Regions from separate parts of the Bacterioplanoides sp. SCSIO 12839 genome, predicted to be linked through region 1. Evidence: riboswitches for the same ligand, from Rfam matches in the RefSeq annotation. Region 1 holds a riboswitch; the other holds the start of a gene.
The links. A riboswitch is a leader RNA that binds a small molecule or an ion and turns the genes downstream of it on or off. The one in region 1 is predicted to bind molybdenum cofactor.
Positions count from the first base shown of each region.

Region 2: another riboswitch for molybdenum cofactor. It lies ahead of moaA (GTP 3',8-cyclase MoaA); the one in region 1 lies ahead of moaA (GTP 3',8-cyclase MoaA).

Region 1 is NZ_CP073745.1:1,135,110-1,139,326, forward strand. It holds gene KFF03_RS05300 (molybdenum cofactor guanylyltransferase) at 1-637, opposite strand, end outside; gene moaA (GTP 3',8-cyclase MoaA) at 640-1,683, opposite strand; molybdenum cofactor riboswitch at 1,672-1,809, opposite strand; gene KFF03_RS05310 (hypothetical protein) at 2,071-3,240, opposite strand; gene KFF03_RS05315 (ribonucleotide reductase subunit alpha) at 3,487-3,876, opposite strand; gene KFF03_RS05320 (nitrate/nitrite transporter) at 3,914-4,217, opposite strand, start outside.
Region 2 is NZ_CP073745.1:3,780,988-3,785,204, forward strand. It holds gene KFF03_RS17080 (M48 family metallopeptidase) at 1-82, shown strand, start outside; gene KFF03_RS17085 (ABC transporter transmembrane domain-containing protein) at 95-1,858, opposite strand; molybdenum cofactor riboswitch at 2,036-2,215, shown strand; gene moaA (GTP 3',8-cyclase MoaA) at 2,207-3,307, shown strand; gene KFF03_RS17095 (molybdenum cofactor guanylyltransferase) at 3,326-3,934, shown strand; gene moaB (molybdenum cofactor biosynthesis protein B) at 4,078-4,217, shown strand, end outside.

The DNA.
Region 1 (4,217 bases):
GTGGTGTGTTGGCATTCGTCAATGATTGGCTGTGGGGTGCAATTAAGGCATCAGCATTGATCTGCTGGCACAGTGCTTTAATCGACAGCCCGCGTGGTTTACCGCTGTTGTGCGCCTGTTGTAACCGTTCGAGCATCAGCTGATGGTGTGACGGGTTAAGTGGCAAAAACAACGGTAGAAAATGATTGCGGAAATAACAGGCACGGTTTCCCACTTGCCCCTGAGACAATAAATATCGCAACGTGCGTTCCGTCAGCAGCGGTAAATCAATCGGCACAATTAATAATGCTTTACCCGGATCTGACTGTTGCAGGCTATAACGAACCGCCGCTTCAATACCTGCTAATGGCCCACAGTTGTTGAAGTTATCGGATATACGTGGCAATGCAGAATTATGCCATTGTTCATCCTGTTGATGAGGGTTGCGGCTTAACAGGACTTCTTTTAAACCCAGCTTGGATAATAACTCCAGCATATAACTCAGCTGGGTTTGGCATTGCTGTGGCTGTTGTTTAATGTGCTGCGGTTGAGCGTGCTGCTGACGCGCTAACAAGGCTTTGTCTGTACCCATACGGCTGGACTGGCCACCGGCCAGTAATAACGCACGTATGTCAGACGTATCAATCCAGTTAACCACTGTCAGCCTCCCAGCATGGCCAGGTGGCGGGTAGAGCCAGAATACCCCTGTTGCAGATAATGGCTGGCTTTTTTATCCAGCAGTTGTTGCTGAATTTCATGTGCGATGTCAGCCTGGTGGTTATTACGGATCAGGCTGCGTAAATCGTAGCCACCGTCACCAAACAAGCAGGTATGTAATTTACCGGAAGACGAAATGCGCAAACGGTTACAGCTGTCACAGAAGTCTTTGCTGTACGGCATAATCAGGCCCATGGAACCGAGGTAATCCGGATGCTCAAATTCCTGCGCAGGCCCGGCCAGTGGCCCTTTCTTTTTTAATTGCCAGCCCTGAGCTAACAACCGTTGTTTAATTGTTTCACCACTGACGTGGTTTTGTCGAAAATAGTCACCGTTATCACCGGTTTGCATCAATTCAATAAAGCGCAGGCTGATGGGCATATGTTGCAGCCAGTGCAGAAAGGTATCGAACTCTTGCAGGTTATAAGACTTTAATAACACCGCATTTACCTTGATGCGTTTAAATCCCAGGCAAATCGCTTTGTCTAAACCACGCAGAATGTCTTTTAAACGATTGTGGCCGGTGATGGTTTGAAATACCCGTGGATCAAGGCTGTCGATACTTAGGTTTAAGCCATCCAGCCCGGCATCAAACCAGGATTCAACCTTGTCTTCCAGTTTATAGCCGTTGGTGGTTAATGCGACGTCTTCAATACCAGGCGTGGATTTCACCACACGAATAATATCCGTCAGGTCTTTACGGATAACCGGTTCTCCACCGGTGATGCGAATTTTACGGGTGCCATGTTGAGCAAACACCTGAGCCAGTGTCTGGATTTCTTCCAGAGTAAGGTTGTCATATTGTTCGTCACACTGATAACCCTCTGGCAGGCAATAATTACAGCGGTAATTACACACATCGGTAATCGACAGGCGCAGATAACTGAACTGGCGCTGAAAGCCATCGTGGAACTTATTTCCCGACACTTGTGTGTTGGTGATGTGATTGCTGCTGGCTTCACCCAGTGCATAATCAGAACTTTTCATGGAACACCTTTCCAAACCCGGGAGGCCAGGCGGTTTCCCGGCTGACCCATCGGCTTAGTTTCCATTTTCCTGAGCACCTCAGGCGAGTAGGACGTTAGGAAAAAAAGCTCGGCGTTTACTGTGTTTTTTAACGTAGATTCGTCTTTCTATTGTAGGGAAGGCGGTTGCCAGTCCAATTGCTGAGAGGGGGTAAAACGGCTACCTCTAACGGGGTAGTTTTGATTTATGTCAGTCTTCTGGAAGCAATCCGGAAAATAAAAAAAGGACCGGAGACAATTCCGGCCCAAACCCTCAAAGGTGAGAGGTGCTGAGGAAGGTTTCAGCATACAATCAGATCCTGTAATCGGAGGCTCCCGCCTGAAATTACAGGGAGTTTCTGATGGGAGATCAGAACTTGGCGGTGGCTGTTAACCAGATTTTAGTGGTATCTGGTCTGCCGGAATCGTCGCTGGCATCGTATTGTGAGGCTTTTAAACTAAGGCCATAGTTATCCAGTTTTTTCGCAACTACAAAACCGTATTCTGAGCCCAGATCATCGCCGCTGTCGTCACCAGAAAAATCATGGTACTGGCCAACCAGTTTTAACCCGGCAACGTTGGCTACAACGTTCAGGTAGGTATCCTGAAGGCCGTCATTGCCGGCGCCACCAAGAAAGATATCGGTCCAGCCATTAAACTTGTGATTGGTACCCAGTGGTGTTGCAAATGCGGCGTCGCCATCGTCACTGGCTAATAATTCCTGCCCCAGTTTAACCGTGACACCGTTAATTTTTACCCCGGCAGCGAGGTTGTAATAGTAGGTGTCGTAATCATTGTCGCCGTTGTCACGGTTCTGGCTGGCGTATTCTACTTCGTACAATGCCATGTTCAACGCGCCGCTGGCACGTGCGCCGTAGGTTTCAAAATCATCGTTGCCAATATTATTCAGCAGGTAAGCGTAACCACTCAGGCTGAGGCTGTCGTCGAGTTTGTAGTTAATATTGGCAAGAATATTATCTTCCAGCGTATCCGCACCGGTGATGGTGTGACGATTGTTAATTGCAGCGAGGAATATTTTGGTATTCGCCAGCGAGGTATTAGTAACGGTGATGGCATCAAACGTTGCTTCGTTCTGGCGGAAGCCAACACTACCAATGTGACGCTGGTTATCCAGGTTAATACGCTGGTTACCAACTTTTACCGTGGTATCTGTGTATTTGTATTGCAGATAAAACTGGTTGGCATCGGTATATTCCGGATCGGCAATAACACGTTCATCGGTTTTGCCATTGGTCAGGTCGTTGTAATCAACGTCGGTCAGGGCGGCAACACTGTCTACTTCAGCAAGGATGCTGAAACCGGATAATTCGGCAGATTGATAGGTCAATCGCGTGCGTACGGTATTAGCCGTTGCGGTTTTATTGGTAGCAACGTCCTGATCAACATTTTCGTTACGGTAACGCAGGCTGATATTGGTTGTTCCCGATTTTATTGCATCGGTTAATGCGTCTGCCTGAACGGACGGAACAGCTGCGAATGAAGACGATAAAATCACGGATGCCAGAATGCTTTTTTTCATTACAATTGCCTTCTATGGGTTAACTGGTTGGCAACAAGACTAAGACGGAAGTTGAATAAAAATTTGACTGAAATCAAGGAACGATAACAGCTACTAATTCAGGGGTAGTAGACAAGCGACAGCAATAAACCTAAGTGATAAAGATTTTAATAATTAACGATTCTGGGAGGTAAATACGGGGAGATTTCAGCTGAATACCTCCCCATTTAAAAGCAGGGAGGTTACGTGTGTCGAATTTATAGGGTATTAGAACGGAGCGATCTCGATGGGTTGCTCATCACGATTAATGACCACGTAACGGCTTAAATCCTGACCATTGGCTAAATCGTTTGTCATTTTATTCAGATAAGGTTCTGCATCGTTGCTGCTTGGTGCTTTGCCATCAGCCCCACTTAACCCGGCAATAAACATAAACTCCCAATCTTTGCTCACACTATCGGCTTCTTTTTTCAGGCTGGCAAAATCACTTAACTCTTCAGGCAATTTATCAACACACATTACAGGACTGATGCTGCCGCGCTGGTGCTTTTTGATTTTGCCTTTGGTGTCATCTGTCTGGGCAAATAAAAACAGCAGGCGTTGTGGCTCTGGCTGCTTTTTGGTCATCTCTAATAAGTCGTTAAATACTGATTTCATAGGAATACCTCCATACGGAATTAAATTCCGGCTGTTACTACTTAATTAAATTACTTTTTCGTACCTGAAGCAGAAAGTCGTTGTTCAATGCGTCTGCCATCCGGTGTTTGTACTTTTCGGACTTCATTGCAAAATACATCACAATCATGCAGGCGGCACATAGCCCGTACAGCAACATAAAGCAGGCGGTATGTACGCCGCCAATGTCGATTGCCAGGCCAAAAAGAATGGGTAGAGTAAAACCCCCCATTGCGCCGATCATGGCAACAGCACCGCCAACGCTGCCCATTTGATAGGGGTAATAATCGTTAATGATTTTATAAACGGATGCCCGACCAAAG
Region 2 (4,217 bases), 1.3 Mb from region 1:
TGAGCTGGATATTGTGCGCACTATCGCAGCCATTTTAGAAAGTCCGGTGCCGGGGTTGTTTGATGATTCCGGCACTCATTAATTTTGAGGAGTGTTAACAGGCCTTTGTCTGCGATTCGGAATTAAACTGCAACTCAGCTAAACGCTTATACAGCGGTGAATTGTTTAATAATTCCTGATGCGACCCAATCGCCACCAGCTTGCCATGATCAAACACGGCAATACGATCGACATGTGCCACGGTGGCTAAGCGATGGGCAATAATAAAGGTGGTGCGATCTTTCATCAGCTCATCCAGTGCCTGCTGTACCAGATGTTCACTTTGGGCATCCAATGCACTGGTGGCTTCGTCTAGCAGTAAGATTTCCGGATCTCGTAATATCGCTCTGGCTATCGCCAGGCGTTGCTTCTGACCACCGGATAATTTTACGCCTTGTTCACCTAAGAAGGACTGATATTGTTCAGGTAGTTGCTCGATAAACTCGTCGGCATGAGCCGCTTTTGCTGCCGCCAGAATTTCTGCTTCAGTGGCATCCGGTTTACCGTATCTCAGGTTATCCCCAACGTTAGCACTGAATAACACTGGCTGTTGTGGCACTAACGCAAATTGGCTGCGCAGCTCCTGCAGATTCCAGTCTTTGATTTTTTTGCCATGTAATAAAATATCGCCTTGCTGCGGGTCACGAAAACGCAGTAATAAATCAAACAAGGTCGATTTACCCGCACCAGAAGGGCCAACCAGAGCGATACGTTCACCGGGTTTAATATCTAATGTTAAATCGGCAATGGCCTGACGATCAGGACGTGATGGGTAGTGATAACCCACCTGTTGAAAGCTTAATAAAGAATCGGACGCGTTAGCCGCTGGAGCAGGTTCTGCCGCGGGTTCATTCTGCTCGGGCGATTGTATTTCAGCTTCGGTGGCTAATAACTCACGAATGCGTTCCGCGGCTCCGGCTGCCCGTTGAACTTCACCATATACTTCGGTAACAGCTGCTAATGAGCCTGCCACCATAATGGCGTAAAACACAAAGGCAGCTAATTCACCGCCGGACAGTTTACCGGCAATCACATCACTGCCGCCGATATACAACATGCCCGCGACAGAACCCATCACCAGCATCATCACCAACATAATTAAAAACGCACGCTGGCGAATTCGACGCAGAGCAACATCGAATGCACCTTCGGCGGCATCGCCGAACTGTTGGGTCACAATATCTTCACGGGTAAAAGCCTGAACCACTTTAATATGCTGCAGACTTTCCCCCGCCCAGGCGCCCACGCTGGCAATTTTATCCTGACTGTCGCGCGATAATTTTTTCACCTTGCGGCCAAAATAAATCATCGGAAAAACAATCAGGGGAACGGCAATTAAAACAATTAAACTGAGTTTTAAATTGCTGATAAACATCAACGTGATGCCACCCATAAAGGTCAGCGCGTTCCGCAGTGCAAATGAGAAAGAAGAACCAATCACGGTTTGTAGCAGCGTAGTATCCGTAGTCACCCGGCTCTGAATTTCTCCGGCGAGATTCTCCTCAAAGAAGCTGGGCGGCAGGCTGACCAGATGTTGATACAGCTGTTTGCGAATATCCGCCACCACCCGTTCACCCAACCAGGAAATCATAAAGAAGCGGAAGTAAGCACCAATCGAAACCAGCACCACCAACACGCCAAACATGCTTAGCGCATCGGCCAGGCCTTCAGTGGATTGTGCAGCAAAACCGTTATCCACCATCAGGCGTACGCCCTGGCCCAGACCTAACGTCAGGCCTGCAGTCATCACCAGCGCCACGATGGCAATGGTTAAACGGAGTTTATAAGGGCGAACAAATTGCCAGAGCCAGCGCAGCATAAGGGTCTTCTTGTAGGAATCATGGTGTGGATAAGTGCCTGAAGGCTAACGACTCAGGGGATTATCGGCAAGGTGATATCCGGTAATGCAGTGTTCCACTCGGCTGATGCTGTAAAGCGTTCGAGTCAAACCACTGGCCATTGTGAACCTTTCCCTTCTGCGCCACTCTCACATAGAATGGTGACTTAACGCCGAAGCTTTCCCGTCTAAGTTTGGCCTTCACACAACGTTGTGAACCTGAATAAGACGCGTCAGCCGTGATGGCTCCAGGCATACCGTCTGTCAGCTGCATCACCAGGGTTCTGTGGGAAACCACCGGGCCTCCCGCATTTGGAAAGGTGTAGAGAGATGAATTCATATACCCGGATTCCGCTCACCGAGGTAGACTCGTGCGAGCTGGAACCCTATGGGTCTGTGGCGTCGGTCTTAAGTCCGAGTACTTTTGAGCAACGCGCAGGCTCCCAGTTAAAAGACTCACAGTTTAAAGACACGCACGGTCGGCGTTTCAGCTACCTGCGCTTGTCGATCACCGATGTTTGCAACTTCCGTTGCAACTATTGCCTGCCCGATGGTTACCAGTGTTCGGATAAAACCGAGCCGTTATCGCTGGAAGAGATCCGTCAGCTCGCCAAAACCTTTGCTGCCCATGGCACTCGTAAGGTTCGCATTACTGGCGGTGAACCGGTATTACGCAAAGATCTGCCGCAAATTATCGCCGCGCTGAAACAAACGCCCGGTATTGAGACCGTTGCGCTAACCACCAACGGCTATAAGATCAACCAGCATATCGACAGCTGGAAAGCCGCCGGTCTGGATCAGCTGAATGTCAGCATCGACAGCTTAGACCCTAAAGTCTTTCAGACCATTACCGGCCATGATCGCCTACAGGAAATTCTTCGCGGCATTGATCGTGCGTTTGAGCTGGGGTTTAAAGACGTGAAAGTGAATGCGGTTCTGCTGAAGAGCCACAATGCTAATGGGCTCAGTAGTTTCCTTAACTGGATTAAATTTACACCAGTCACTTTGCGCTTTATCGAGCTGATGGAAACCGGTCAAAACCCGGATTATTTCGCTAAAAATCACCTTAGCGGTGAGCAGATTAAACAGCAATTATTGGAGAATGGCTGGCAGCAGAAGATACGCAATAAAGACGCAGGCCCGGCACAGGAATTCGATCATCCGGATTACCAGGGCAGCATCGGTTTAATTATGCCGTACAGCAAAGACTTCTGTTCCAGCTGTAATCGTTTGCGCATTTCTGCACTGGGCAAACTGCATTTATGTCTGTTTGGCGAGCAAGGTTACGACCTGCGCCATTTAATGACTGAAGGAAAACAAGCCGAACTGGAAACGGCTATTCAGGGATTATTGCAGGATAAAAAAGCGACTCATTTCCTGCATGACGGTCAGACCGGTGCGATTCAGCATTTCGCTCAAATCGGCGGCTGAAAGAGACGAGGTATGGGCATGCAATTGGATAATCCCAGGATAGTCGCTGCGGTTCTCGCCGGCGGCTTATCCAGTCGCATGGGCACAGATAAAGCTTTGTTGCTGGATAATCAGCAACGCAGTCAGCTGCAACGAGCTTGTGCTGTTATTGAGCCTTTGGTTGCTGACGGTGTAATTCAGAAGATGGTTGTTAGCCGAGCATTAAACCCTGCTGAGCAACAACTATTGGGCTGTGAATTTATTCCTGATTTGGTTGAGGAAAAAGGACCGCTGGGAGCAATTTATTCTCTGGCTCAATCGTTAAAAAATCAGTGTGATTATTTATTGTTGTTGCCGGTGGATTTACCTTTTATTCAGTCATCAAATCTGAATAACCTGATTGATCAGGGGTTGAAAAAGCAGTCAGCCTGTTTTTATCAGAATCATTTTTTGCCGCTGTTTTTACCGCTTTCAGATTCGTTGACTCAATATCTTGAACAGCAATTGAATTGTGAGAATGGCAATCTGAGTGTCCGGGGTTTATTAACCGAGCTGGGCAGCCAGGCAATACCGTATAACGAAGATGAGAAGTTTCTGACCAATGCCAACACCCCCGAACAGTGGCAGGCAATTCACAAGCAGATTTAAAAAGAAGACGACAACAAGGTTTATTTCTTCCGCCGCGCCGAAGGCACATCCATGTGCCTGCCGCGCTACCGCAACATCCTGTTGCTGCTTAGAAACAAACCTCATCATCCTCTTCTTAGAATGAAATTTAACAAGGACTAACCATGGCCAAAACATTTACCGATAACTTTATTGCACTGAACATTGCTGTCCTAACCGTATCCGATAGCCGCACGGAAGAAACCGATACCAGCGGTCAGCTACTGGTTGCCGAGCTAACCAAACAAGGTCACCACCTGAGCGA